2 regions of the Mycobacterium sp. NGS16 genome follow, and region 2 is predicted to be linked to the other one. Evidence: riboswitches for the same ligand, from Rfam matches in the RefSeq annotation. Region 2 holds a riboswitch; the other holds the start of a gene.
What was found. A riboswitch is a leader RNA that binds a small molecule or an ion and turns the genes downstream of it on or off. The one in region 2 is predicted to bind cobalamin.
Positions count from the first base shown of each region.

Region 1: it holds a riboswitch for cobalamin, as region 2 does, so the genes downstream of both, metE (5-methyltetrahydropteroyltriglutamate--homocysteine S-methyltransferase) here and AC5Y4Q_RS02985 (PPE family protein) in region 2, are expected to answer to the same signal.

Region 1 covers NZ_JCALEE010000004.1:161,727-182,635, forward strand. The annotation lists gene AC5Y4Q_RS12425 (mannosyltransferase) at 1-90, opposite strand, end outside; gene AC5Y4Q_RS12430 (Rv1157c family protein) at 220-1,215, shown strand; gene AC5Y4Q_RS12435 (hypothetical protein) at 1,220-1,366, opposite strand; gene AC5Y4Q_RS12440 (HhH-GPD-type base excision DNA repair protein) at 1,363-1,962, opposite strand; gene AC5Y4Q_RS12445 (hypothetical protein) at 2,069-2,365, shown strand; gene AC5Y4Q_RS12450 (DUF5302 domain-containing protein) at 2,366-2,539, opposite strand; gene AC5Y4Q_RS12455 (PPOX class F420-dependent oxidoreductase) at 2,555-2,998, opposite strand; gene AC5Y4Q_RS12460 (DUF1697 domain-containing protein) at 3,051-3,572, shown strand; gene AC5Y4Q_RS12465 (class I SAM-dependent methyltransferase) at 3,598-4,419, shown strand; gene AC5Y4Q_RS12470 (Rv1152 family transcriptional regulator) at 4,416-4,784, opposite strand; gene AC5Y4Q_RS12475 (NAD-dependent deacylase) at 4,813-5,526, shown strand; gene AC5Y4Q_RS12480 (methyltransferase domain-containing protein) at 5,533-6,171, opposite strand; gene AC5Y4Q_RS12485 (hypothetical protein) at 6,341-6,466, shown strand; gene AC5Y4Q_RS12490 (NAD(P)H-dependent flavin oxidoreductase) at 6,712-7,710, opposite strand; gene AC5Y4Q_RS12495 (3-hydroxyacyl-CoA dehydrogenase) at 7,719-8,471, opposite strand; gene AC5Y4Q_RS12500 (CaiB/BaiF CoA transferase family protein) at 8,513-9,598, opposite strand; gene AC5Y4Q_RS12505 (enoyl-CoA hydratase) at 9,649-10,458, shown strand; gene AC5Y4Q_RS12510 (CPBP family intramembrane glutamic endopeptidase) at 10,463-11,182, opposite strand; gene AC5Y4Q_RS12515 (gamma carbonic anhydrase family protein) at 11,229-11,747, opposite strand; gene AC5Y4Q_RS12520 (crotonase/enoyl-CoA hydratase family protein) at 11,753-12,541, opposite strand; gene AC5Y4Q_RS12525 (thiolase family protein) at 12,538-13,683, opposite strand; gene AC5Y4Q_RS12530 (SDR family oxidoreductase) at 13,788-14,456, shown strand; cobalamin riboswitch at 14,503-14,703, shown strand; gene metE (5-methyltetrahydropteroyltriglutamate--homocysteine S-methyltransferase) at 14,838-17,123, shown strand; gene AC5Y4Q_RS12540 (cation-translocating P-type ATPase) at 17,433-20,909, shown strand, end outside.
Region 2 covers NZ_JCALEE010000001.1:609,395-618,186, reverse strand. The annotation lists gene AC5Y4Q_RS03005 (ABC transporter substrate-binding protein) at 1-378, shown strand, start outside; gene AC5Y4Q_RS03000 (FecCD family ABC transporter permease) at 375-1,412, shown strand; gene AC5Y4Q_RS02995 (ATP-binding cassette domain-containing protein) at 1,409-3,136, shown strand; gene AC5Y4Q_RS02990 (DUF7676 family protein) at 3,133-3,705, shown strand; gene AC5Y4Q_RS02985 (PPE family protein) at 3,747-5,462, opposite strand; cobalamin riboswitch at 5,496-5,679, opposite strand; gene AC5Y4Q_RS02980 (aminotransferase class I/II-fold pyridoxal phosphate-dependent enzyme) at 5,703-7,010, opposite strand; gene AC5Y4Q_RS02975 (pyridoxamine 5'-phosphate oxidase family protein) at 7,051-7,707, shown strand; gene AC5Y4Q_RS02970 (PPE domain-containing protein) at 7,689-8,792, opposite strand, start outside.

The DNA of each region.
Region 1 (20,909 bases), on a different contig from region 2:
TAGCGGGGCCGAGGCGGTCACTCGGTTCGCCCAGGTGCGCGCGGCCGGGGTGTCGAGGGTGGTGTCTACGCCGACGACTTTAGCGAACAGCGGGGCCGATCACCGTCGCGGCTCGGGTCCGTAACGGTCCCATAAATGACACTCGTGTCACTTGAGCCTCACCAGCAACAAGATAGCTTCGGGTTTCGTAGCTGCCACCGCCGAGGAATTGGGGATCCCATGTCGCGCTTCCGGACACTGTTCAGCACGACGAGTGCCGTCGCCACTGCGACCGTCGCGGCCGGCTCGTCGGCCGCACTGCTCTTCGGCGGTTTGCTGCCGGTCGCCGCTGCCGACCCGGCCGTGCCGGCCCTGCCGCTGCCCACCGCTGGGTTCCCCGGCTTGCCCGCCATCGAGCAGTTGAGCCCGGTGATCCAACAGGCAGCCGCCGACCCGGCCGGGGCCACCTCGCTGCTGGCTGCTGCCGCCGCGGCGTTCGCCGGAAACTCCTCGGCGCCGGCTGGTTCCCGGCAGGTGGCCGATTCGGTGGCTCAGTTCGTGCAGTCGCCGCCGGAGGCTCCAGCCGTGCTGCCCAGCGAGCACGTGCCGACGGCCGGCTCGGCACCGGGCTTGGTGGCCCACCTGCCCAGCGGCGTAGACCCCGCCAAGTCGGTCGGGCCGGTTCCGCAGGCCGCACCCAGCGCTCCGGAAGCCGTGCCGGCTCCGCCGGAAGCCGCTGCCGTGGTCGCACCGCCGGCCCAAGCCGTCCCGGCCGAGGCCCCGGCGCCCGACGCGGCACCGGCCGCCAACCCCGGATTCGGCCCGGATGCCCCGCCGACCCAGGACTTCATGTACCCGTCAATCGGCCAGAACTGCCTGGCCGACGGCGGCAACGTCATCGCCACCGCCCTGTCGGTGGCCGGCCCGGCCACTATTCCCACCCCGGGCCCCAAGGCCGGCCAGACCGCGTACGTCTTCACCGCTGTGGGCACCCCCGGGCCGGCCGAGACCCAGAAGCTGCCATTGAACGTAACCTGGGTCAACCTGACCACCGGGAAGTCCGGCAGCGCCACCTTGCAGCCGCGCTCGGACATCAACGCCGACGGGCCTACCACGCTGACCGCGATCGTCGACACCGGCTCGGGCAGCATCTTGTCGACGATCTTCGGTCAGGTCAGCACCAAGGACCACCAGTGCAACTTCCTGCCGACCATCGGCTCGACGGTGGTGCCCTGAGGCGTCAGTAGGCCATGAACAAGATGGCGTCCCGGTCGTAGCTCATACCGGGATGCGCATCGGCGAGATGTTTCTGGGTCAGGTCGACCAGGTCGTCCTCGTCCTTACCGACGATGGCCTCACCGCACGGACAGTTCAGATGGGTCTTCACGTCGCCGCCTTTCCCTTGCTCTCCCGGGCTTGTTTCGCAGCCTGTTTCTGGGCCTTCTTGGTGGACCGTACCTGCTGCAGCGACGCCGCATCGACGACATCGGCGATCGACAGGTGGGTGCCGGCGCCGCCGTAGGCTCCGGCGGCCTCGCGCCACCCCGGCGGGGTCACGCCGTACTGCTTGCCGAGCAATGCCAGAAAGATCCGCGCCTTCTGCTCACCGAAGCCGGGCAACGCCTTGAGCCGCTGGTACACCTGCGCCCCGTCGGGCTCACCGACCGTCCACAGCGCGGCCGTGTCACCGCCGTACTGGTCGACGATGGCCCGGGCCAACGCCTGCACCCGGGCCGCCATCGATCCTGGAAACCGGTGCACCGCAGGCTTTTCCGCACACAGGGCGGCGAACTCTTCGGGGTCGCGGCCGGCGATCTCGTGCGGGTCGAGCCCGCCCATCCGGTCGGCGATCTTCTTGGGCCCGGCGAACGCGACTTCCATAGGGATTTGCTGATCGAGCAGCATGCCGACCAATAACGCGAACGGGTCGGCGCTCAGCAGGGCGTCGGCGGCCGGGTCTCCCACCAGCTGCAGCTTCGGCACGGAGGTCAGTCTAGAACCACCCGAGTTCGCCGGTACCAGCGTCCGTGTCGGTGGAATGTGCAACCGTAGAGCCGACAACCGGCGTACGCAGTTCCAGGAGACAGCCATGAAACGTGTAGCGGCAGCACTTCTCGCAGCGACGGTGACCGCTGTCGCCTTCGCGGCCACGGCCGGTGCCATACCGGACCAGGGCACGCCGGAATTCGACACCTACATGCAGGGCCTGGAACGCAACGGGTTCCACCTGAATCCGGACACCGCATGGCGGGTTGCCCACCAGGCCTGTGAAGGCGGCCTGCCCGGGTTGATCGGGTGGGAACTGGTCGCACAGGGGGTGGTGGGCCCGGGAGCCGACCAGCGGTTGATGGACGTGGCCCGAAAGTACGCCTGCCCGGTGCAGTAACTAGCCGCTTTTGCGGCGGAACTCGCGGCGGCTCTCCAGCGGCCCGTGCGATCGGGTCTGTTTGGCGCCGGCGTCCTTGTGGTCGGAGCCGCCCGCCGACTTCGCGTTCTTGCGCTCGAGGGCCTCGCGGAACTTGCGCTTGGTCTCGTCTGCGGCGGAATCTGGTTCGGGCATGACCCGGAGCCTAACTCAGCGCATCCCCGGCGGCATGCCGTACAGGTGCGTGATCGGCAACGTCAGCAGCACGCGGCGATCGGTCACCATCGCCTCGCGGTACTCGTCCCAATCCGGGTGCTCCCCGGCGATGTTGCGGTACAACGCCACCAGCGCCTCGACGGTGTCGTCGCCGGGAGCGGCGGCCGGCGGCGTCAGCTGAGCATCCCCTTCGGCGACGGCATAAGACCATCCGTCATCGGAACTGACCAACAGCGACGCCCGCGGATCGCGCCGCAGGTTGCGGGTCTTGGCCCGCGGCTCGGTGACCGACACCTGCACCGCGACCGCGCGCGGGTCGAAGTGGTACTGCACATTGGACAGCTGAGGGCGCCCGTCGCGTTTGATAGTGGCCAGCACGCCCAGTGAATTCCCACTGATCACGGCCAGCAACTTGTCGTCGAAGACCTGGCGTCCCATCCCCGAAGCGTACCGATTGAAGCCGGTGTGCGCGGTCGTTACCATCGCGCAGATGACCCGGTACGCGGCGTTCTTGCGGGGCGTCAACGTCGGCGGCGTCAACCTCAAGATGGCCGATGTCGCTGCCGCCCTGGCCGACGCCGGATTGTCCGAGGTGCGCACCATACTCGCCAGCGGCAACGTCTTGATCGACTCGCCCAACGATGCCGCGGCGGTGCGCGCCACCACCGAAGCCGCGCTGCGGGAGCGCTTCGGCTACCCGGCCCGGGTGCTGGTGTATGACCTCGACACGGTGCGCAGCATCATCGCGGCCTATCCCTTCGAGCCGGAGGTGCCCGAGCACCACTCCTATGTCACCTTCGTCGCTGACCCGGCGGTGCTCGCCGAGCTGTCCGGACTCAGTACCAGCGCCGGCAACGGCGAGAAGATCGCGCCCGGCCACGGAGTGATCTACTGGCAGATCCCCAAGGGCAACACCCTCGACAGCACCGTCGGCAAGACCATGGGCAACAAGCGGTACGCGGCGTCAACCACCACGCGCAACCTGCGCACGCTGAGCAAGATGCTGCGCTGAGCCGCCCACCGGTAAGGTCGCACAGGTGAGCCAGGCACAGAAGGTCACCCTGACCGGCGTCTCCGAGACGGCGCTGCTGACGTTGAACGCGCGGGCGACCGAAGCCCGCCGTTCCGACCGAATCCTCAACGATCCGATGGCGGTCCGGCTGGCGGACTCGATCGACTTCGACTTCGCCAAGTTCGGCTCGACCCGCCAGGACATCGCGGTGCGCGCGCTGGGCATCGACACCGAGGCGCTGCGCTTCCTTCGGCAGCACCCGACGGGCACCGTGGTGGCACTGGCCGAAGGCTTGCAGACCAGCTTCTGGCGGCTCAGCCAGGCAGTTGCCGATCCGCAATTCCGTTGGCTCACCGTGGATCTGCCTCCGATCATCGAGATCCGTCAGCGGTTGCTGCCGGCGGAATCACGGGTCTCGGTGTGCGCCCAGTCCGCGCTGGACTACAGCTGGATGGACCGGGTCGATCCGTCCGACGGGGTGTTCATCAGCGCCGAGGGCCTGCTGATGTATCTGCAGCCCGAGCAGTCCCTGGGCCTGATCGCCGAGTGCGCCCGCCGCTTTCCGGGCGGCCGGATGATCTTCGACCTTCCGCCGGCCTGGATCGGCTGGCTGATCCGCCACGGCGTGCCGACGTCGCTGCGCTACCGGGCACCGGCCATGCCGTTCACGCTGTCCGCCGCCGCGACCGCCCAGCTGGTGGACACCGTGCCGGGCGTCCGGGCCGTGCACGACCTGCAGTTGCCGCGGGGCCGCGGGTGGCTGTTCAACACCGTGCTGCCGACCATCTACGGACTGCGCGCTCTCGCCGACGCTCGCCCGTCGCTGACCCTTCTCGAATTCGGCTAAAGCGTGCCGAAGGCCGCATCCAGGTAACGCAGCGCATCGGCCTTGCCCAGGCCCACAGCGCGGGCGGCCGCGACGAAGGCGCCCGCCGCCTCGGTCATCGCCGCATCGACCGGATCGCTGCTCGCCACGAAAGTACCGAGCCGACCCCGGGTCTCGACGATCCCGGCGGCCTCCAACTCCCGGTACGCCCGGGCCACGGTGTTGACCGCCAGGCCCAGCTGGCCCGCCAAGTCACGCACCGTCGGCAGCCGGGTTCCCGGCGGGAGGACGCCGTCCCGGACCGCTGCGATCATCCGAGTCCTGACCTGCTCGAATAACGGCGCATCCGGCCGCATGTCGGCCCCCAGCAGCTCGGTGAAGTCCATCGGCCCAGTATCCCGCTATGTTGGTGGCGTGCAGGTGGCGGTGTTCAGCGGCGCGGGCATCTCAGCGGAGAGCGGGGTGCCGACCTTCCGTGACGACGAGAACGGTTTGTGGGCGCGCTACGACCCCTACGAGGTGTCCAGCATCGACGGCTGGAACCGGCACCCCGAACTGATCTGGGGCTGGTACCTGTGGCGCCACCACCTGGCCCGCCGGGTCGGACCGAACGCCGGCCATCGGGCGGTCGCGGACTGGGAGCAGCACGCCGACGTCAAGGTCATCACCCAGAACGTCGACAATCTGCACGAGCGCGGCGGCAGCTCCACGGTCCACCATCTGCACGGCAGCATGTTCGAATTCCGTTGCGCCGATTGCAGTCACCCCTACACCGAGAAGCTGCCCGAGATGGCAGAGCCACAGCTGGAAGTGCCGCCGCCGGTGTGCGGCTGCGGCGGGCTGATCCGCCCGGATATCGTTTGGTTCGGCGAAAACCTGCCGCAAGGGCCGTGGAACGCCGCGGTCGAAGCCATCGACGCCGCCGATGTGCTGGTGGTGGTGGGCACCTCGGCGGTGGTCTATCCGGCGGCCAGCCTGCCCGAGCTGGCACTGGAGCAGGGCAAGACCGTCATCGAGGTCAACCCCGAGCCGACGCCGCTGTCGGCTAGAGCCACGCTGTGCATGCGCGACACCGCTTCGGCGGCCCTACCCGGACTGCTTCAGCGGCTGCCCTCGCTGTTGGGCTGACGTGGCTCAGGCCGGGCGGCTGGCGCGTCCGAGCGCAAACTCCGACACCGGTACCGGCGCCCACGCCGGGAACTGATGCCCGCGCCGCGACGTCCCGACGGTGAAGCCGGCGTCGATGATCATCTGCTCGGTGTCGCGGTGGGTGTGACAGTTGCCGAACAACTTCGGCCAGATGGTGGCATCGGCCAGGCGCTGCAGCCCGCCGCGCGCCCCACCGCTGGCGACGTGTTCGAAGTAGCGCAGTTCTCCGCCGGGCTTGAGCAGGGCGAACAGTTGGCGCAGCACGTCCCGAGGCTGCTCCACCGAGCACAACACCAGTGAGCAGACGATCGCGTCGAACGGTTCGCGGGCATCCAAGGCTTCGACGGTGCTCGCCACGACCGTCACCGGCACCGGCGCCACCGCGGCCGCTTGCCCGGCGGCCTCCCGCAGCAGCGATTCCGGCTCGGGGGCGACCACCTCGGTGACGGTGTCGGGGTAGAAACCGAAGTTGCTTCCGGTACCCGCGCCCACCTCGAGCACCCGTCCCGACAGGCCTTCCAGATTCTCCCGGCGCCGATCCCGCAGCCAGTCGGTCTCGCGGCTCGACATGAACCTCCAGATCCGGGCGAACAGCGGGTTGTCCAGAGTCGCAGGCGAGGTCATGGGGCCACCATAGCGTCCCCCCGGGTTCACCCCCGATCGCGCCATCGGTCGGCTAAAGCGGCTGGTCTCCGCCGGAACGTCCGGCAAACGCTACCCGTCGGTAAGATTGCCACCATTTCCCGAAACGTGACTCAAAGATCCCTTAATAGTGACCCATACGCTCAGTGTCATGTGGATCGACGACTCAAGTGCCGACGTCATCAAGGTCGACTTCGAGGCCCTGTACCACGGCGATGTCCTGGTCGAGGGCGACACCTCGGAGCAGCTTGACGACTGGCATCCGCTGGCCAGCTGATTGATTGGCGCCGCGGCAGCGGCGCCTTTCCCAATCGCGTCCTGTCGCGACGGCGGCCGCCCACATCCGGGCAGTCCGCAACCGGTGAGTCACCCCATTTCTCTTGCATTCAGGTTGAGCTACCTGGCGTCCTCCGCGCCGCTCCAGCTACCTAGCCACTCAGCAACGCCGCCGGGGTCCTCGAGCGCAGAGGTCGCGAAGTTCTCGCACTGCGTACACCCTCGGCGCGGCAGGGGAACCAGACCTTAGGCGACGTTCTCCTCGTCGTCGGCCTCGAGCATGTCGGCCAGCCGCCCCGAGATCAGCTCCTCGGCCTCGGCCACGATCCGCGACACCAGCTCCCCCACGGTCGGGATGTCGTTGATCAGCCCCATCGCGGTGCCCACCGACCAGATCCCGGCCTCGACATCGCCGTCCTCGAAGACCTTGCGGCCCCGGACTCCGGCCACCAACTCCTGTACGTCGGGGAACTGGCCGCCCTGGTTCAGAATCTCGACGACTTCGCGTGAGACGGTGTTGGACGCCACCCGGGCGGTGTTGCGCAGCGGCCGGAAGATCAGCTCGGTGCCGCGCTCGTCACCGGCGACGATGGCTTCCTTGACGTTCTGGTGGATGCAGGACTCGACGGTGCACATGAACCGCGAGCCCATGTTGATGCCGTCGGCGCCCAGGGCCAGCGCGGCGACCAGGCCGCGGGCGTCGGCGAAGCCGCCGGAGGCGATCATCGGGATCTCGATCTGCGCCGCCGCGGCCGGGATCAGCACCAGGCCCGGGATGTCGTCCTCGCCGGGATGCCCGGCGCATTCGAAGCCGTCGATGCTGATGCCGTCGACGCCGAGGCTCTGCGCCTTGACCGCGTGCCGTACCGAGGTGCACTTGTGCAGCACCTTGATCCCGTTGTCGTGAAACATCGGCAGGTGCGGCGCCGGGTTGGAGCCGGCGGTCTCGACGATTTTGATGCCGGCGTCGACGATGACCTGCCGGTACTCGTCATAAGGCGGCGGGTTGATCGTCGGCAGGATGGTCAGATTGACGCCGAACGGCTTGTCGGTCAGGTCCCGGGTCTTGGCGATCTCGTTGGCCAGATCCGCCGGAGTGGGCTGGGTCAGCGCGGTCAAGAACCCCAGCGCCCCCGAGTTAGCCACCGCCGCAACAAGTTCCGCGCGGCCCACCCACTGCATACCGCCTTGGGCGATGGGGTGCTCGACACCGAACACCTCGGTGAACTTCGTGGTAATACTCATCGTCTCTCCTACCTCGGGGCCATTCGGATCGCGCCGTCGAGGCGGATCACCTCACCGTTGAGCATCGGGTTGCTGATGATGTGTTCGGCCAGCGCGCCGTACTCGTCGGGGTCACCGAGCCGGGCCGGGTGCGGCACCTGCCCGCCGAGCGAGCGCTGCGCCTCCTCGGGCAGCGAACCGAGCAGCGGGGTCTTGAACAGACCTGGCGCGATGGTGCAGACCCGGATCAGCTCGCGGGACAGGTCCCGCGCGATCGGCAGGGTCATGCCGACCACGCCGCCCTTGGATGCCGAGTAGGCGGCCTGCCCGATCTGGCCGTCGAACGCCGCCACCGATGCGGTGTTGATGATGACGCCGCGCTCCTCACCGATCGGCTCGGTCTTGGCGATGCGCTCGGCGGCCAGCCGCAGCACGTTGAACGTGCCGATCAGGTTGACCTGCACGACCTTGGTGAACTCCTCCAGCGGGAAGGCGCCGCTTTTGCTCAGTGTCTTGATCGCGTTGCCGATGCCCGCGCAGTTGACGTTGATCCGCACCGGGCCCAGGGACTCGGCGACATCCAGCGCGGCGCCGACGGCCTCGGGGTCGGTGACGTTGGCTTCGGCGAACCGGGCCCGGTCGCCCAGCTCCGCCACCGCGTCGGCGCCCCGCAGGTCGATCACCACCACCTGCGCGCCGGCGTCCAGCAGGCGTTTCGTCGTCGCCAGGCCCAGTCCCGAGGCGCCACCGGTGACGACCGCCACCGCATCCTTGATCTGCACTGCGTCATCCCTTCGTCAACCAACCAGCCGGTTGGTCGGGACTATACCCAGTCGCTCAGGATGGTCTCGTTGTCGGCCCCCAGTACCGCCGGCGGCGTCGGGACGTCGGGCACGCTGCGGGAGAACCGCGGCGCCGGCATGGGCTGCAGGGAACCGTCGGCGTCATAGAAGGTGTTGCGCTGCGCGACGTGCGGATCCGAGAGCACCTCGCCGAACGCCAGCACCGGCGCCACGCAGGCGTCGGAGTCGGCGAACACCTTCGCCCAGTGGTCCCGGTCGTGCGCCGCGAACGCCTTGGTGAACACCTCGCGCAGCTCCGGCCAGCGGCTCTTGTCGTTCTGCGCGGGCAGCTCGGCGGGGTCCAGGCCCAGTTTGGCCAGCAGTTCGGCGAAGAACTGCGGTTCGATCGATCCCACCGAGACGTAGCGCCCGTCGGCGCATTCGTAGGTGTCGTAATAGGGCGCACCGGTGTCGAGCATGTTGACGCCCCGCTCGTCGCTCCACAGCCCTTGCGCGCGGAAGCTCCACATCATCGCCCCGAGCATGCTCGAACCGTCGACCATGGCCGCATCGATCACCTGTCCCTTACCGGAGGACTGCCGCTCCCACAGCGCGGACAAGATGCCGACCAGCAGGAACATCGACCCGCCCCCGAAATCGCCGGCAAGGTTCAGCGGCGGCACCGGGCGCTCGCCCTGGCGGCCGATCGAATGCAGAGTGCCATTGAGCGAGATGTAGTTGATGTCGTGGCCGGCCTGCTGAGCGCGCGGCCCGGTCTGCCCCCAACCGGTCATCCGGCCATAGATGAGCTTGTCGTTGATCTTGGCGCAGTCCTCGGGCCCCAGGCCGAGCCGCTCGGTGACGCCGGGGCGGAAACCCTCGATCAGCACGTCGGCCTTGGCCACCAGGGCCAGCACCAGGTCGCGACCCTCCGGCGACTTCAGGTCGGCGGTCACCGACCGCCGGTTGCGCAGCATGGTGTCCTTCGGCGCGCCGCCACCGAATTTCGGCGGACGGTCCACCCGGACCACGTCGGCACCCAGGTCGCCGAGGATCATCGCCGCGTGCGGCCCCGGTCCGATGCCGGCCAGTTCGATGACCCGCAACCCCGCCAACGGTCCCGCCATGTCTGCCTCCTCGTCGTCTGCGTGTGATGTGCATCCTATGGTGGACACTCATGACCGCAATCGACTCCGGCATCGACGCCCTGGCCCCGGTGGACGGCCTGTCCGTGACCCTGGCCGACGGGGTGCTCTCGGTGACCATCGACCGCCCCGACAGCCTCAACTCGGTGACCACCGGCGTGCTCGCCGGTATCGCCGACGCCATGGAAGGCGCCGCCCACGACCCGCGGGTGCGCGCGGTGCGACTCGGCGGGGCCGGTCGCGGGTTCAGCTCGGGTGCGGGGATCAGCGCCGAGGACGCCTCCGACGGGGTGCCGACGGAGATCATCGTCGAGGCCAACCGGGCGATCCGGGCGATCGTGGCGCTGCCGCATCCGGTGGTGGCCGTGGTGCAGGGCCCAGCCGCCGGCGTCGGAGTGTCGCTGGCGCTGGCCTGCGACCTGGTGCTGGCCTCGGATAAGGCGTTTTTTCTGTTGGCGTTCACCAAGATTGGGCTGATGCCCGACGGCGGCGCCTCGGCGCTGGTGGCGGCGGCGATCGGCCGGATCCGGGCCATGCGGCTGGCGCTGCTGGCCGAACGCCTACCGGCCGCCGACGCGTTGGCGTGGGGCTTGATCAGTGCGGTGTACCCGGCCGAGGACTTCGACGCCGAGGTGGACAAGGTGCTGGCCGCGTTGCTGGCCGGTCCGGCGGCGGCCTTCGCCAAGACCAAACACGCCATCAACGCCGCGACGTTGACCGAGCTGGACGCGACGCTGGACCGCGAATACGTCGGCCAGTCAATTCTGTTGAACGCCCACGACTTCCGCGAAGGCACCCGGGCGTTTCAGGATCGGCGCCCGCCGAAGTTCACCGACTCCTGAGCGGCTACCTGCCGAAGATCGGGGGCAGCGCGAGCACCATCATCAGCCCCCACACCAGATGCGTCAGCACCGGCGCCAGCACCCCGCCGGTTGCCCGGCGTTCGATGGCGCAGACGGTGCCGAGCACCAGCGCGGCGACACCGATCATCAGGTTGCCGGCGGCCATCATCGCGGCAATGTAGAGCAGCGTCGACAACACCAGCGGATAGCGGCGGCCGAACGCACTGAACAGCGCCCCGCGGAAAAACATCTCTTCGGCGACCGCATTGACGATGGCGATCAGCACCACCAGTCGCCAGGACACCTGGGTGGTGTAGTCCAGGATCGCGGTCACCTGGCCGGCCAGCGGCGGGATCTGCTGCACCGCCAGCCCGCCCAGCAGAAACACCCCGCCGAGTAGCAGGCCGACCCCGGTGCCGGTGAACACCGGCCGCTCGTTGCGGCCACGGAAGCGCACCGCACCCAGGTGCAGCGGACCCGCCACGACCGCCCCCACCGACCAGACCGCGGCCAGCGCCAACGACAGCCAGTAGAACGCCGCGTCACCGGGGTTCTTGGTGTGCATCGAGGCCAGCACGGCGGCGCCGAGCAGCACCACCACCGCGACCACGACCCGACGCCGGTGCACGACCGCCCGCGGCTCGTGGTACGGGGCGGAGACCTTGGAGAAGATGCCGGTGAACTCGCGCAGCAGGCCGGGCCGGGCCGAACTGGTCTGGGTCATGCCCTAAAACGGTAGCGGCCGAACCGCAGTCGGTGGCCTGATTGCGTCAGTTCGCCCGATGGACTTCGATCAGCCGGCGGTAGGCCGCGGCGTTGTGCCGATTATTGCGGACTTCGGCCTCGCTGAGCTCCCGCCGCACCCGGCCCGGCACCCCCGACACCAGCGACCGGGGCGGCACCACCATGCCCTGCGGGATGACGGCACCGGCCGCTACCAGAGAGCCCGCCCCCACGACCGCGCCGTTGAGGATGATCGCGCCCATCCCGATCAACGAGTCGTCTTCGACGGTGCAGCCGTGCAGCACCGCGTTGTGCCCGACGCTGACCCGGGCGCCGACCCGGGCGGGGAACTCCTTGTCGACGTGGATGGTCACGCCGTCTTGGACGTTGGTGTCGACGCCGATCTCGATGGGCTCGGCCTCGGCGCGCAGCGTGGCCGAGTACCAGACACTGGCCCGGGCGGCCAGGTGAACCTGACCGATGAGGCTGGCGTTGGGCGCCACCCACGACTCCGGATGCAGCTGCGGCGCACGACCGCGAATGGGAATGATCAGCGGCTCGGGCACGTCGCTCAACGCGCCTTCCACACCGGTGCGCGCTTCTCGGCGAACGCCCGCGGTCCCTCCTTGGCGTCCTCGGTCCGAAGCAGCGCGGAGAACTCCCGGCCGGTGCGAGCCCAACCGGTCGCCTCGCCGGGGATGGCGCCGTCGTCGACGCCGTAGGCGATCCGCTTGCTGGCCTGCACCGACAGCGGCGCGTTACCGGTGATCTGCTCGGCGAGCTCGAGTGCGGCCTCCAGTGCGCCGCCGTCCTCGACCACCCGGTTGACCAGGCCCCAGCGGGCGGCCTCGGCGGCCGAGATCGGCTCCCCGGTGTAGAGCAGCTCCAGGGCGACCTTGCGGGGCAGCTGGTCGATGATGCGGAAAACGCCGCCGGCACCGGCGATCAGGCCGCGCTTGACCTCCGGCAGCCCGAACTGCGCCCGCTGCTCGGCGACCACCAGATCGCTGGCCAGGGCGATCTCGGTGCCGCCGCCGAGCGCGGTGCCGTTGACCGCCGCGATGGTCGGCTTGTCGATGAAGTGCTGCACATAGCCGGCGAAACCCCACTCCGGGTGGTCGGAGTGGTAGATGTTCTCCCGGTTGGCGATCGCCTTGAGATCGGCTCCGGCAGAAAACGACTTGTCGCCGGCGCCGGTGAGCACCACCGCGCGCACCTCATCGTCGTCTTGGGCCTGCGCCAACGCGTCACCGATGCCGGTACTGACGGCACCGTTGATGGCGTTGCGGGCTTCGGGCCGGTTGATCGTGATCAGCAGAACGTTGCCGCGCCGCTCGACGAGAACGGCCGCCTCACTCACAGCAGCTCCAGGATGGTGGCGTTGGCCTGGCCGCCGCCCTCACACATGGTCTGCAGCCCGTAGCGAATCCCGTTGGCGCGCATGTGGTGCAGCATGGTGGTCATGATCCGGGCGCCGGATCCGCCGAGCGGGTGGCCCAGCGCGATCGCCCCGCCGTTGGGGTTGAGCTTCTTCGGGTCGGCGCCGATGTCGGCGAGCCAGGCCATCGGCACCGGGGCGAAGGCCTCGTTGACCTCGAACACCCCGATGTCGTCGATGCTCAAACCGCTGCGCTGCAGCGCTTTTTCGGTGGCCGGGATCGGCGCGGACAGCATCATCACCGGGTCGGCGCCGGCCAGCGTCGCGGTGTGCACCCGTGCCAGCGGGGTCAGCCCCAGTTCGCGTGCCTTGGCCGCCGACATGAACAGCAGCGCCGCCGCGCCGTCGGAGATCTGGCTGGAGTTGCCGGCGTGGATGACGCCGTCCTCCTTGAACGCCGGCTTGAGCTGGGCCATCTTCTCGATGGTGGTGCCGCGGCGGATGCCCTCGTCGGCACTGATCACGTTGCCCTCGGCGTCCTTGATCCCGACGATCTCGTCGGTGAAGGCCCCGGAATCCTGGGCGGCGGCGGCTTTTTCATGCGAAGCCAGGGCGAACTCGTCCAGCGTGGTGCGGTCCAGTCCCCACTTCTCGGCCATCATCTCCGCACCGATCCCCTGGTTGGGGGTCTGGCTGTAGCGGGTACGGAACGCCTCCGGGTAGGGGTGCCCGCCGTTGGCCAGCGACGAGCCCATCGGAGTGCGCGACATCGACTCGACGCCCCCGGCGACCACGACGTCGTAGTGCCCGGCGACCACACCGGCGGCGGCGAAATGCACCGACTGCTGACTGGAGCCGCACTGGCGGTCCACCGTCACCCCGGGCACGGTCTCGGGCCAGCCGGCGGCCAGCAGCGCGGTCCGGCCGATGTCCAGGGCCTGTTCACCGGCCTGCATGACGCAGCCCCAGATCACGTCGTCAACCAGCGCCGGGTCCACCCCGGCGCGACCGACCAGCCCGTTGAGTACCTGGGCGGACAGTTCGGCCGGGTGCACCCCGGACAGTCCGCCGTTGCGCTTGCCGATCGGCGAGCGCACCGCTTCTACGATGACGGCTTCGGCCATGGGTGCTCTCCTTCATCAACGAGGGTCCTTGACGACGATTGTCAACCGGGCCTATCTGCTGACGGCAACGGGGGTGCTCCCAGCACTCGCGTAGCGTCGAATCCATGGCGCGGATTGTGATCGTCGGCGGCCACGGCAAGGTCGCCCTACTGCTCAGCCCCATCCTGACCGAACGCGGCGACGAGGTGAGTTCGATCTTCCGCAATCCCGACCACGCCGAGGAGGTCGCGGTGACCGGGGCGATCCCGGTGGTGGCCGACATCGAGCAGCTCGACACCGACGGGCTGGCCGAGCTGGTGGCCGGCCACGACGCGGTGGTGTTCTCCGCCGGCGCCGGCGGCGGCAATCCGGCGCGCACCTACGCGGTGGACCGCGATGCCGCCATCCGGGTGATCAACGCCGCCGGCCAGGCCGGGGTTCGCCGGTTCGTGATGGTGTCCTACTTCGGCGCCGGCCCCGGACACGGTGTGCCCGAAGACGATCCGTTCTTCCCGTACGCCCAGGCCAAGGCCGCCGCGGACGCTCACCTGCGGGCCACCGACCTGGATTGGACGGTGCTGGGCCCGAGCCGGCTGACCCTAGAGCCGGCCACGGGCCGCATCGAGACCCGCGCCGACGCCGACAAAACGCAGGCGTCGCGCGGCAATGTCGCCCAGGTGATCGCGGCCTGCCTCACCGAGGACGCGACGATTGGCCGCACCATCGATTTCAACGACGGCGAGACGCCCATTGCGGAAGCCCTGCGGGCGCTTCGGGGGCGACCGACCGGGTAATCTCGATCACGCAACTGGTTTGCCGACACCGCCGGTAGCGGCGGCGTCGGCATCGAGCGTGACGCGGTTTTCCGTGGAGCGCGAGAGGGAACCCGGTGAGAATCCGGGACTGTCCCGCAGCGGTATGCAGGAACGACCGCCGTCACAGGCACTGGTCTCGGGTTCGGGACTGGGAAGCGACGGCCATTAGGTGCACCCCCGGTGCGCGCCTGCGAGTCCGAAGACCTGCCCGTTGTGCCGGGCGCGCCGCGCTCGGCGGATCAACGCCTCGCGGAATGGGCGTCTGGTTTTCCAGCGTTATCGTGCGTTAAATTGCATGAGACCGGATGGGCTGGACGTCCGCCGGCGGTGATCCACCCCTCTGGAGTGAAGGATCGCATCGTGACCGCTCAACCGTTTACCGCCACCGTTCTCGGCTCCCCCCGGATCGGGCCGCGCCGCGAACTCAAGCGCGCCACCGAGAGTTACTGGGCCGGCCGGATCGGGCAGGACGAACTGCAGAAGGTGGCCGCCGGCCTGCGCCGTGACACCTGGGCTCAGTTGGCCGCTGCCGGCCTGGATTCGGTGCCGGTGAACACGTTCTCCTACTACGACCAGATGCTCGACACCGCGGTGCTGCTCGGTGCGCTCCCGGCGCGGGCGGCCGGGGTGGCCGACGAACTGGACCGCTACTTCGCCGCCGCCCGCGGTAACGCCGACATCGCCCCGTTGGAGATGACGAAGTGGTTCGACACCAACTACCACTACATCGTTCCCGAGATCGGCCCGGACACCACGTTCGCGCTGAATCCGGCCAAGGTGCTTGCTGAGCTCAAAGAAGCTGTTGAGCAAGGGATTCCGGCCCGCCCGGTGGTCATCGGCCCCATCACCTTCCTGTTGCTGAGCAAGGCCGTCGACGGGTCGCCGGCGCCGATCTTCCGCCTCGACGAGCTCACCGACGTCTACGCCCAGCTGCTGTCCGCGCTGGCTGAGGCCGGGGCCGAGTGGGTGCAGATCGACGAGCCGGTGCTGGTGACCGACGTCGCCGCCGATGCCCCCGCGCTGGCCGAGCAGGTCTACGCCCGCCTGGGCGGGTTGAGTAACCGGCCGTCGATCCTCGTCGCCACCTATTTCGGCGACCCGGGCGCAGCCCTGTCGTCACTGGCCGCCACGCCGGTCGAGGCGATCGGCGTCGATCTGGTCTACGGCTCGACGGATTCGATTGCCGCGGTGCCGGAACTGGCCTCCAAGGTTCTGGTCGCCGGGGTGGTCGACGGCCGCAACATCTGGCGCACCGACCTGGAAGCTGCGCTGGCCAAGCTGGCTACGGTGCTGGGATCGGCGGCCGCGGTCGCGGTATCGACGTCGTGCTCGACGCTGCATGTGCCCTACTCGCTGGAGCCCGAGACCGGCCTGGACGACGCGCTGCGCAGCTGGCTGGCGTTCGGCGCCGAGAAGGTGACCGAGGTGGTCAGTTTGGCCCGCGCCCTGGCCGAGGGCCGCGAGGCGGTCGCCGAGCAGATCCACGCATCGAACGCCGCAGTCGCGTCACGCAAATCCGACCCGCGGCTCAACAACGCCGATGTCCGCAGCCGGATCGCGACGATCACCGCCGCCGGTACCCACCGGGGCAGCGCCGAGACCCGGCGGGCAGCTCAGGCCGACCGACTGCACCTGCCGCCGCTGCCCACCACCACCATCGGGTCGTTCCCGCAGACCGTCGACATCCGCAAGGCCAGGGCGGCGCTGGCCGCCGGGGAGATCGACTCCGCGGAGTACACCCGCCGGATGAAGGCGGAGATCGCCGACGTCATCGCACTGCAGGAGCAACTCGGGCTGGACGTGTTGGTGCACGGCGAGCCGGAGCGCAACGACATGGTGCAGTACTTCGCCGAGCAACTGGAGGGGTTCTTCGCCACCGCCAACGGCTGGGTGCAGTCCTACGGCAGCCGCTGCGTGCGCCCCCCGGTGCTGTTCGGCGATGTCGCCCGGCCGCACCCGGTGACCACTGCATGGGCCACCTACGCCCAGTCGCTGACCGACAAACCGGTCAAGGGCATGCTCACCGGCCCGGTCACCATCCTGGCCTGGTCGTTCGTCCGCGACGACCAGCCGCTGGCCGATACCGCCAACCAGGTGGCGCTGGCGATCCGTGACGAGACGCTGGATCTGGAGAAAGCCGGCATCGCGGTGATCCAGGTCGACGAGCCGGCGCTGCGGGAACTGCTGCCGCTGCGCAAGGCCGACCAGCAGGCCTACCTGGACTGGGCGGTCGGCGCCTTCCGGCTGTCGACGTCGGGAGTGAGCGACGCGACCCAGATCCACACCCACCTGTGCTACTCGGAGTTCGGTGAGGTGATCGGTGCGATCGCCGACCTGGACGCCGACGTCACTTCCCTGGAGGCGGCGCGCTCGCACATGGAGGTGCTCGACGACCTCAACGCGATCGGGTTCGCAGGCGGTGTGGGGCCGGGCGTCTACGACATCCACTCGCCGCGGGTGCCGTCCACCGATGAGATGGCGGCGTCGCTGCGTGAGGCACTGAATGCCGTTCCGGCGCAACGCCTCTGGGTGAATCCGGACTGCGGCCTGAAGACCCGCAAGACCGACGAGGTGACCGCCTCGCTGGCCAACATGGTCGCCGCGGCCCGAAAAACCCGAGCAACCCACGCTGGGATCAAGTCCTGACCCTGAGCCGCGCGTGCGCCGGCACCGCCCGACCCGCTGGAATTCGCAGTAATTCACCGGCATTTCAGGTCGGGTCCCGCCGGCGTTCAGCCGGCCGCTGCTTACCGGCCCTACCTTCGGTCGCGAAGGGGAGTAGTTCCTACCCGCCACGCCTGTGGCGGATGTGGATGGTCGTCAGTACGGCGGGCCAACCCGCCCGGTCATTCAGCGGACCCAGGACTTTCGCGAGCGAGACCTTCGGACGATTGACCATGTCGACCGAAGCTCTCTGGGAATTCAGCAGATTCGGTCGCCGAGCGAAGGAGACCGATGCCCCCCTCGATGCCCGCTCTCATCGACGAAGCCGAACCGGCACCTGATGAGGTACTCGACGCGATCACCGACGTAGTGGGTGAGGCGCCCGGCGACGACGGCGACGACGTCGCCGACGGGCGACGACCTCGTCCATCCCCCGCGCCCGGCGACGGCTTGCTGGCGATGACCACCGCGGCGATGGCAGGCGTCAGCGCCGTCGGCCTGGGCATCGCGCTGGCCGGACGCGTCCTGCGGTTCCCACGTTTGCCGGCGAGTGTCCAAGGCGCCGTAGTCGCCCTGGACCACCAGCCGCGGCTGCGCCGGCTGCTCGAGGAACGAATCGGCAAGCGCGCGACCGACACGGCGTTGGGTGCGGCCTCCACCGCCGCCAACGCGCTGGCCGTGGCGCCGTCGATCCTGGCGGTGGACCTGGCGATCAACACCTTCAAAGCCGCCGAAGCGCGCGCCGTCGCCCGGGCCTGGTCCCGGCGCGAACCGGAACTGGGCCGCCCCGCCACCGGATCGGCCGCCCCGTCGGCCTCCCGCCTGGTGCCGTCGCCGGCCGGGCCCGTCGAAAACCACCTGCAGCGCAGCACCTGGGTCCAGGCGATCGGCGCTACCGTGGTCGGCGCGGCCAGTCGCGACCCGAACCTGGCCGGCACCGCCGCGTTGGTCGCCGTGCCGAAAGCCGCGCGATCCACCCAGGAATCGTTCACGGCGACGCTGGGCCGTGGGCTGGCCAACAACGATGAAGCGCTGCAAGTCGACCCGGACAGCCTGCGCCGACTGGATCGGATCGATGTGGTGATTCTCGATCCGCGAATACTGCGCAGTGCAGCGCTGCGGTTGGTGCGGCTTCGCGGTGCCGGCGAGAAGGACCTGACCACCTGGGAGCGCGCCCAGGCCATGCTGGCGGCCGGCGACCTGCAGCCCGGGTGGCACCGCGTCGCCGGCACCCGCCGCGGCAAGGCACGTCCCACTACCGAGGCGCTGTTCGCACCGGCACCCCATCCGCTGGCGGCCGCCACACTCGCCGAGACACAGCGCGCCGACGTGCAGACCATTACCGTCGATGACTCCGCCGGTCTGGGCGAGTTGCGGCCCGCGTTCGACGAAATCGCGCCGATGCCAGGCGATTCGGTCGACGACGCGCTGCTCGACGCGGTGCACAAGTATCAGCAGGAAGGCCACACCGTCGCGGTGGTCTCCTCGGCGGCTGCCCAGGCATTGTCGGCTGCCGATCTCGGGGTGGGCATCCGGTCTGAGGCCGGGCCGGCTTTCGAAGACCAGCCGCAACCGCTGGACGCGGACCTGATCGTCGATGATCTGGCCGGGGTGTGGCGGGTTCTGCACGCGCTGCCGGCGGCCAAGGAAGCCAGCCGCCGCGGTGTCGAACTGTCCATCGGCGCTTCGGCGTTGGGTTCTCTGCTGCTGATCCCGACCGTGCGGGGCCGCGGTCCTGGACCGGTGGTGTTGGGCGCGGCAGCGGGTCTGCTGTCTGGCTACTGGTCGGCCCGCAAAGTGGTCAACGCGCCGCTGCCCCGACCGGTTCCGGTCGACGAGTGGCATGCCATGTCGGTTGAGCAGGTGCGTGCCGCGTTGGCGTCGTCTGCGGAGCCCACCTTCGCGCCGCGCGCTGCCGACAACGCCGGGCGCCACACGATCTGGCAGTTTTTCGACGCGGTGCGCGACGAGTTGTCCGACCCGCTGACCCCGGTGCTGGGACTGGGCGCCACGGCCACCGCGATACTGGGTTCACCGATCGACGCGTTGCTGGTGGGCTCGGTACTGGCCAGCAACGCCGTCCTGGCCGCCGGCCAACGGCTCAGCGCCGAGCTGCGGCTGAATCGACTGCTCGCCGACCAGATCCCACCCGCCTGGAAGGTGACGATCCGGCCGGACGGCACCCGGGAACGGGTTCAGGTGCTTCCCGAGCAGTTGCAGCGTGGCGATCTGATCGAGGTGGGTCCCGACGACGTGGTGCCGGCCGATGCCCGCGTCATCGAGCAGGAGAAACTGGAAGTGGACGAGGCATCACTGACCGGTGAGTCGCTGCCGGTGACCAAACAGATCGACGCCACCCCGGGCGCGGAACTGGCCGAGCGTCGCTGCATGCTCTTCGCCGGCACCACCGTGGCAGCCGGGACCGGCCTGGCATTGGTGACCGCGGTGGGGCCCGACACCGAGGTGCGCCGCGCCGCCGATCTGGTCACCAGTCGGCACGGCGACATCGGGCTCGGGCATCAGCTCGGCCAGATCACCAACCGGACCTGGCCGCTGAGCCTGGTCGCCGGCGGATTGGTCAGCGCCCTGGGGGTGCTGCGCGGTACCCGGCTGCAGCAGGCGGTGGCGCACGGCGTTTCAGTAGCTGTGGCCGCCGTCCCCGAGGGCATGCCGGTGGTGGCGACCCTGGCTCAGCACGCCTCGGCGCAGCGGCTCACCAAATCCGGTGTGCTGGTGCGGGTGCCGCGCTCGGTGGAGGCTCTGGGCCGGGTCGACGTGGTGTGCTTCGACAAGACCGGAACCCTCAGCGAAAACCGGTTGCGGGTCACCGAGGTGCGCACGGTTTCCGATCATTCCCGCGATGAGGTACTGCGTTGCGCGGTCCGCGCGACACCGTCGACGAAGGGTCAAAGCCACGTCGACGCCACCGACGCCGCGATCGTGACGGCGGCTGCACCGGTGCCCGGCGCCGTCGCATCCGAGGGGCCCGATGCCCATCTGCCGTTCCGTTCCGGACGGCCGTTCGCGGCATCGGTGTTCGGGCCCGAGTTGACCATCAAGGGCGCCCCCGAGGTGGTGCTCGCCGCCTGCGAAAGCGTCCCGGCCGATATCAACGACGTGGTGGAGCAGCTGGCCGACGACGGCCTGCGGGTGCTCGCGGTAGCACGCCGTGAGCTCAGTCCCGCTCAACTGCAATCACTTTCGGCCGACCCTGACGATCCCGAAGCCCAGCTGGCGGCGATGGCGCGCCAGTGCGCCGACGGTTTGACCTTGGTCGGCTTCGTCGGCATCTCCGACACCCCGCGCGCCGGGTCGGCCGGGCTGCTGGCCGAGCTGCACCGCCGGCAGGTGCCCGTTCGGATGATCACCGGCGATCACCCGACCACCGGCCGCGCGATCGCCCGCAAGATGGGATTGCAGATCACCGCGGAGCAGGTCATCACCGGCACGGAATGGGAGACGTTGTCGGGTAAGGAGCAGGAGCGGGCAGTAGCCGAGAAGGTGGTATTCGCCCGGATGTCCCCGGCGAACAAGGTGCAGGTGGTGCAGGCGCTGGAACGCAGCGGCAAGGTGTCGGCGATGGTCGGCGACGGCGCCAACGACGCCGCCGCGATCCGGGCCGCCACGGTGGGGATCGGGATCGTCGCCCAGGGCAGCGACGCCGCCCACACCGCCGCCGACGTGGTGCTGCTGGACGGTCGCATCGAGACCCTGCTGGATGCCCTCAACGAGGGCAGCCAACTGTGGCAGCGGGTGCAGGCCGCGGTA
Region 2 (8,792 bases):
GCCAGCTACTCGGGCCGGCTGGTGGCCGACGCCGGCGGCAGCTATCCCTGGCTGGCCGACGACGGCGCCGAGACCCGGCAGCTGAATTTCGAGTCGGTGTACACCCGGGCCGGGAACGCACCGCTGTGGCTGGTCACCGACGCTTGGGAAACGCTCGGCGACGCGGTGGCCCGCGACAGCCGGTACGGTGAACTGGCCGCGGTGCGCACCGGGCAGGTGTGGTCGGCGACCCAGGCGATGACCCCCGGGGGCGGCAACCTGTATTGGGAACGGGGCACGGCGCGACCGGATCTGCTGCTCGGTGACCTGATCGCGATCCTGCACCCGCAGCTCGCCCCGGGCCACTCCTTCGAGTTCTACCGTCAGGTGCGGCGATGACGACGAGACCGCCGCGCACCACGCTGGTGCTGGCCGGGCTGGGGGCCGCGGTGCTGGCGCTGGCCCTGCTGGGTCTGGCGCTGGGTCCGGTGCGGGTGCCGCTGGCCGACACCGTCCGGGTGCTGTTCGGCGCCCAGCCGTCGGATGCGCGCTGGCAGGTGATCGTGACGAGCATGCGGCTGCCGCGAGTGCTCACCGCGCTGGCCGCCGGGGCTGCCCTGGGGGTCGCCGGCCTGCAGCTGCAGACCCTGTTCCGCAACACCCTGGCCGACCCCTACATCCTCGGGGTCAGCTCCGGGGCCAGCCTCGGTGTGGCGCTGGTGGTGTTGGCCGGCGGTGCGGCCGGTTTCAGCACCGCCGGGGCCAGCCGGACCGGTCAGGTCGTCGCGGCAGCCGTGGGCGCCGCGGCGATGCTGACGTTGGTGCTGGGCCTCTCCCGCTGGACCCGCTCGGCGGCGACGCTGCTGTTGATCGGGGTGATGCTGGGTGCGGCCAGCACCGCGCTGGTGAGTCTGGCGCTGGTCTACTCCGATCCGCAGCGGGTGCAGCAATACCTGCTGTGGGGGCTGGGCAGTTTCGCCGCGACCGGCTGGGCCGATCTGCGGTTGCTGCTGCCGCTGGTGGCCGTCGGACTGGTCACCGCAGCGATGACGATTCGGCCGCTCAACGCGCTGCTGCTCGGTGAGAGTTACGCGGCCACAATGGGTATCAACGTGCACCGGGCCCGTATCGTCACGGTCGCCTCGGCGTCGCTGCTGGCGGGGGTGACGACCGCGTTCTGCGGGCCGATCGCGTTTCTCGGGCTGGTGGTGCCGCACGTGGCGCGCATCGCCGTGGGCACCTCGGATCACCGGGTGGTGCTGCCGACGGTGGTGCTGCTGGGTGCGGTCGCCGCGCTGGGGTGCGGCATCGTCAGCCAGGTGCCCGACAGCAACCTGGTCATCCCGATCAATGCCGTCACCGCGCTGGTGGGGGCGCCGGTGGTGATCGCGGTGCTGTTGCGGGCCCGCCGCGGGTCGGGGATGCCGTCATGACGCCCCCAACAGCGGCCGTGCAGCTGGCCGACCTGACGATCGGTTACCGCCATCGGCGCCGATCGACCACCGTGGCGACCGGCCTGAATGCCCGGGCCCGCCGCGGTGAGCTGACCGTGCTGATCGGCCCCAACGGCGCCGGCAAGTCCACCCTGATCCGCACGCTGGCCGGGCTGCAGCCCGCGCTGGGCGGCCGGGTGCTGCTGGACGGCGCTGACCTGACCGGGTTGCCGCGCGACGAGCTGGCCCGTCGGATCGCGGTGGTGTTGACCGGGCGAATCGACCCGGGCCTGCTGTCGGCCCGGGCGCTGGTCGGGCTGGGCCGCATCCCGCACCTGGGCCTGGGCGCCCGGCTGCGCCCCGAAGACGACGAGATCATCGACTGGGCGCTGCGAGCGACCGGCGCGCAGCATCTGGCCGCGCGGCCGGCGGCGGAATTGTCCGACGGGGAATGCCAGCGGGTGCTGACCGCACGCGCCCTGGCGCAGCAGCCGGGCCTGTTGATCCTCGACGAGCCGACCGCGTTCCTGGACGTGTCCTCGCGGGCCGGATTGTTCGGTTTGCTCCGTGAGCTGGCCCGTGACCAGCAGCTGGCGGTGGTGCTCAGCACTCACGACCTGGAGTTGGCGCTGCGCGTGGCCGATCGGGTGTGGCTGCTGGATCCCGCGGGAACGCTGGTGGACACCGTGGGTGAGGAGCTGATGTTGTCCGGGCGCATCGCGGCGATGTTCGACACCGACACGCTGCGCTTTGACCCGGCCAGCGGCATGTTCGCGTTCGGCACCGCCGGCGGTGCGCGCCGATCCGCCCGCGTTGACGCCGGCGAGCCGTTGCGTGCCGCACTGACCCGGGTGCTGTCGCGGGAGGGCTGGGATGTCGGCGAACCCGCCGAAATCATGGTCAGCGCAACCGCTCCCGATGCGGTCGCACTGCGCACCGCGCCGTCGACCACCCGCACCGCGCTACGTGACCTGCCACAGCTGCTGCGCTCCCTTCCCGCCGAACCGCACCGCCGCTTGGCGCCCCAGGATCAGGTGGTGTCGGCCCTGGCCGACTTGTCCACCGTCAGCCCGTATTTCGCGGTGTCCACCGGAACCTTAGACGGCGACTGGCGCCCGGTCACGCGGCTCTACAGCGATCAAATGATGCTCGCCCGAGCTGTCGGCAACGTCGGGCAGCGCATCGGAGCATCCGATCACCGGGTTGCGGCGTCGACCTTCTTCCTCGGATTCGCCGCCCGGCTGTGGTCGATCGGACTGGGCGCACTCGCCGAGCACGGGCTATTGCTGGATCTGGACCCTGATCACCTGTGGTACAACGAATCCGGCGGCACGGTTCGACTGCACCTACCGGAGCCGATGGGCTGGCACGGCGACGACCTGGACACGCTACTGGCCGAGACAGTCCTGGGCCGACACCTGACCCCGCTGGCCGCTGCGCTGCGCCGGCTCGGTCCGATCTCGGAGAAGCTGCTGTACGGAAATGCCGCCTCCGCCGCTCTCGGTGCCGCCCGGGCCCTGGCCACCGAGTCGGGCTGGGGTCTTGCCCGCGACGTGTGCGAAGACGAACGGCTCTCCGGCGCAATCCGTTTCAACGGCGCTCACACCGACTACCGGCGCACCACCTGCTGCCTGTTCTACCGCACTCCCGGCGGCGGACTGTGCGTCGACTGCGCCTTGGACCACAAACCCGAAATCCCGAGGAACAGGAAGGCACCCACATGACCGAGAACACCGTCGTCGCCGATCCTCCGATCGTCGACACCGAAGACCGCGGCCGCGAACAACTGTGGCCGTTGCCCGCCGATCAGCAGAGCCTGCTGGAGCTGCTGCACCTGTGCTTCGACGAGTACTGGGACGAGATCTGGTTCGGCATCATCATGCAGGGCGCCGCCTGGGAGGTCGCCGCCCCTAACGCGCCGCGCAAGATCGCGATGCTCGACGGGTATGCCACCGTCGATTTCGGCCGCTGGCACTTTCACCTGTGCATCGGCAAGCACCGGGCCAGCGGTTCGGAGCTGGGCCGGATTCGCCGGTGCAGCCGCGCCGAGCTGTACCGGCGGATCGGCAAGGACGGCAACCCGATGTCATGGGGCGTGCGGCTGTTCAACGGGCGCGACGAGCAGATGATGACGATCATGCTGCCGAACCCCTTCCTCACCAACGATCAGCAGATGCGCGAAGAGCCCGAGTGGGGCCAGCTGGAACTCTGGGACAAGTTGCGCGCGAAGTACCTGGGCCTGGGCCCGGACCCGTTGGACCGCAGCGGGAACCGGATTCGCTGCGGCGGCTAGCGCCGCTGCCAAGCGCGGCGGTGCCGGGCGCCGCCGCCAGGTCAGTCCGGGTCGGCCGGCCAGGTGTTCGGCATCATCGGGCTGACCGCGCCGCCGCCGAACCCGTCGTCGGCCAGTGCGGTCAGCCCGGCCGGACGCGCGGTGGTCACCCGCCGGGTGGCGCCGGCGAAGCCGTGCGAACCGGTGCCCCGATCCGAGGGCAGCGCCGCAACGGGCTCAGGCTCCAAATCCATGTACTCGTGCCCGCGACCCAGCATGCCGACCTTCGCCTTGCGCCGACGCCGCTGGGGCGCAACCTCTTCCGCCGATTCCGCGGCGGGAACATCGGCACTGTCCGGTTTGGGCACCGGCTTCTTGCGGGCGCTGGTCCCCGATGCCCGTCGAGCACCCATGTCCAGGCCGCCGACCAGGTACATGTAGGCCGGCATGGTCACCGGGGGCGGCCCGGCCGGTGTCGGCGGCGGCGCGCTGGGCGGCGGGGCGGCGGCTGCGGCGGGTGCGGCCGGCGGTGCCGGGGTCGGTGACGGGGCCGGTGCGGGAGCCGGTGCCGGTGCCGGCGGCTGGGCCATCACCAGCCCGGGCGGCGGAGAGGCGGGCGGTGGCACCGCGGCGGCCACCGCGTGATGTGCCAGCGCCCCGATCCCCAGACCGCCGATCACCCCGGCCGGAGCCAGCACGGACGTGGCGGCAAGCGCCGGTAACAGCGCCGGGATCAGCGCCGTCTGGGTGATCAGGTAGTTCAGCGCCTGGATGGTGTTGCCGATCGTCGACCCGACGATCTCGACCATCGCCATCGGCACGACCAGCCCCAGCGCCTGGGGGTTGAACAGGGCGGTGTACATGATCGCCAGCAGGTCGTCGACGATGACGATGCTGGTGAACGCGAAGTAGGACCCCGGGTCCAGCGGCACCGAGAAGATGTAGGCCAGGTTGGCAGGATTGAGATAGCTCAGCGGGTTGCCCGTCCAGGCCAGCCAGGACCCGGGGACCCCCGGTGGCGGCAGCACGCCCGAGCCGGCGAGCTCGGCGAAGAACTTGGCCAGCGGGTCCGCGATTCCCGTGTAGCCGATCTTGTTGAAGAAGTCCACCAGCTCGGCGTACAGCGGGTATTGGCCGCTGTCGGGATAGGGCGGATGTGGCACCAGTCCTTCTACCCATTTGGCGAAGTCGAGGAACCACTGCGGCGGCTGTGGGGCCGACGCGTCGGCGCTCCCGGGCGCTTTGAGCACCGCGGGCGCCGGCTCGGTCTGCGGGGCCGCGGCCACCGCGGTGCTCGCCGTCGCCTGATAGACCGTCATCACGGTGGCGGCCTGCAGCCACATCCGCGCGTAGTCGGCCTCGTTCAAGGCGATCGGAATCGTGTTGATACCAAAGAAATTGGTGCCCACCAGCACCCCGTGGGTGGCGTGGTTGGCGGCCAGTTCGGCCAGCGTCGGCATCGCCGCCAGCGCGCTGGTGTAGGCCGCCGCCGCGCTCTGGTGCTGCGCGGCCGTCACGGTCGCATCCCCACCGGCCCGCAGCAGCCACGCCAGATAGGGCGCGTTGGCGGCCACGAACGCCTCCGCCGACGGGCCCTGCCACGCGCCGGCCTGCACCGCGGCCAACACGGTGGTCAGTTCGTCGGCGATCGCCGTGTACTCGACGGCCAGGGCGCTCCAAGCCGCCGCGGAGGCCAGCAGCGGGCCGGCTCCGGGGCCGGCGGACAACAGGGACGAATGGATCTCAGGGGGCGACGCCACCCAGATAGGCGCAGTCAAGGTGATCAGCTCTCTCGGGGTACACCGCCCCGGGTCGCAGGACGCGACGATGTGAGTGTCCTGACTCTCGGATCACCGCTCGCCTCGCCTTCCAACTCCACCTGGAGCCGTGGCTGTTGAGGGTCGCTCCCCGATCACAGTGGCGGGACCGTGCCGGATTCACACCGGCTTCCTGCACCATCGTTGCCTTACCGGCGCATTATCGCACGGCCGCCGAGCCTCGCCGGTCGCCGTGCGCGGCTAGACGCTGGACCGCCCGGGGCCGCGCACTGCAGCGGCGACCGCATCGGCGAGCGGGTCGATATCGGCGGGCGCCAGCTCGGCGATGGTGACCCGCAGGCCCGGAGCGCACCGGATCCGGAACCGCGCCCCCGGTGCCGCCGCCCAGCCCGCCGCAAACAGCGCCGTCATGGCCACCGCCTCGTCGGGCACCGGGACCCACACGTTGAGCCCGGACCGGCCGTGCGCCACCACATCTCGGGCGGCCAGCGCCGCGCACAGCCCGGCGCGGGCGGCGCCGTAGGCGCTTTCGGCGTCGGCCACCTGCCGGGCCACCGCGGGGTCGCGCCACAGCCCGACCGTCAGATTCTGCAGTAGGTGACTGACCCAGCCCGGCCCCAGCCGCAGCCGGCCGGCCACCCGTTCCACGGTGCGTTGATCCCCGGCCAGCACGGCCAGGCGCAGATCCGGACCGTAGGCCTTGGCCGCCGACCGGATGAACGCCCAGTGCCGGCTCACTCCGGCCAGTGTGTGCAGCGGCACGCCGGCGATAGCCGCACAGTGGTCGTCTTCGATGAGCAGCACATCGGATCCGTCCAGCAGAGCCCGCAGGTCATCTGCGCGGTCAGCGGAAACCGCTGCACCGGTGGGATTCTGGGCGCGGCTGGTCACCACCACCGCACGCACCCCGCGTCCCAGCGCGCGGGCCAGATCGGCGGGCAGCGGACCGTCGTCGTCGACCCCGACCGGTTCGGGGACGAGCCCCAGCGCAGCAAGCAGGTCAATCAGGTTGGGCCATCCCGGGTCTTCGACGGCCACCCGGTCACCGGGGCGCAGGTGAGCAGCGAGCACCCGCTCGATGCCGTCCAGCGCTCCGGAGGTGGCCGCGAGGTGGTCGGCCGGCACCCCGTCGGCGGCCAGTTCGGCCGCGGCAAGCTCGGCCAACGCGGGCGTGATCGGCGGATCCCCGTAGAGCACCACTGGCCCGGGCGCTACCGAAATCGCGGGCAACAGTGCAGGATTCGGGTTTCCGGTGGAAAGGTCCCGCACGCCCGGAGGTACCGCGAGCCCACGCAACGAGCGCGGTGTGGTCGCCGGCCGGTCGCGCACCCGGGTGCCGCGGCGGCCCGCGCTCTCAACGGCGCCGCGGTCACGCAATAACCGGTAGGCGGCGGCCACCGTGTTCGGGTTCACCCCGAGCTGCTGCGCCAGCTCGCGAATCGCCGGCAACGCGGCGCCGGGCGCCAGTGCGCCGGCGGCGATGCCCTCTTCGACGCTGGCCGCGATCGCCTCGGCACCGCCACCGCTGATCCTGTATTGTACTGGCACAGCCATAATATTGCACTAGTACATTAACGGAGGCAAGCCCGTGACCTACGCGCCGACACCGCAGACCATCCCCACCCGCTACCGGGAACGGGCCCGCTACGACCGCGACACCGTGCACCGCATCCTGGACGAGGCCCTGATCTGCCATCTGGGTTATGCCCGCGAGGGCCATCCGGTGGTGCTGCCCACCACCCATGCCCGGGTCGACGAGACGCTGTATCTGCACGGCTCCACCGGCAGCGGCCCGGTGCTGGCCGCCGGCCCCGCCGGTCTGCCGGTCTGCGTCACCGCCACCCTGGTCGACGGGCTGGTGTTGGCCCGCTCGGCGCTGCACCACTCGATGGCCTACCGCTCGGTGGTTGTCATCGGAAACGCCCGGCTGGTCGAGGACGACGCCGAGAAGCGCCTCGGGCTGGATGCGCTGCTCGATCACGTCGCGCCCGGACGGTCCACCGACGCCCGGCCACCCAACCGCCGGGAGCTGGCCGCAACGGCCGTTCTGGCCCTCGACCTCGTCAAAGTGTCCGCCTCGGTGCGTGACGGCGGCCCCAACGACGAACCCGAGGACATCGCGTTGCCGCACTGGGCCGGCGTGGTTCCGCTGCGCCTGGAGGCCGGGCCGCCGGAGCCGGCCGCCGACCTTGACCCGGCCATCGCGCTGCCGTCTTACCTGGAGTCCTACCGCAGGCCGCGCTGATACTCCGGCATCCAGGTGCGCGGCGTCATCGGCGTGGTGGCCCCGCCGCCGAAGGCGTCTCCGGACAGCGCGGTCAGCCCGCTCGGCAGCACCGGTTCTTCGAGGTCCATGTACTCATAGCCGCGGCCGAGCAGGTCGGCCTTGGCCTTGCGGCGCCGACGGGCCCTGGTGTTCTCCTCTGCGGCAACGGCCTCCGCGGGCGCCTCGGCGGTGTCGGGTTCGGGTGCTGTGCGACGGCGCACGCTGGTCCCGGCCGCCCGGCGGGCCTGCTGGCCCAGGCCGGCGACCATATACATGGCGGACAGGCCCTCCACTGGAGACAGCGGCGGCGCGGGCGGCGGCGGTGGGGACCCGGGTGCGGCCGGCAGCGGCGCCGGGTCGGGAGCCGGTGCCGCTGCGGGCGCCGGCGCGGGCGCCGGGACCGGTGGGGTGGGCGCCACCGTCAGCCCGGCGAACGGCGGCGGCGCCGGGGCCAGCGGCACCGGAACGGCGTGCAGACCGGCCAGGCCGGACAGCCCCGCCAGCCCGGCCAGCGGCGCGGCGGCCAGCGGCGCCAGCGCGGTGGTCAGCATCGGCAGCACCATCGGGATCAGCACCACCGCCTGCTCCAGCAGCGTCTTGAGCAGGGCGATCACGTCGGTGATGATGGTGCCGATGGCCTCGACGGCGGTGAACAACAGCGTCGAGGCGATGGTGCCGGGATTGCCGGAGGCAAACGCCGCGGTGAGGTCGGCGGCGATGAACGCGAACGTCTGCGACAGGTAGGCGGCGAACGAGCCGAAGTCCATCGGGTAGCCCAGTGCGAACGCGATGTTGTAGGGACTCAAGAAGCTCAACGGGTTTCCGGTGATCGTCAGCCAGGGGTCGAACCCGGCGAAGATCGACTGGAAGTAGGAGTTGCTGGCCAGTTCGTTGATCATCGGCTGCAACACGTTGTTGTAGAAGTCGGTGTAGCCGCTGTTCTGCAGCCACTCCATGATGTCGTTCTGGCGGTCCGGCGGCAGCTGCGGCTGGCTGGAGTCGGCTGATCCGACTTTGGCGATCTGCGGCGCCGCGACCGTCTGCGGACTCGACGCCACCGCCGC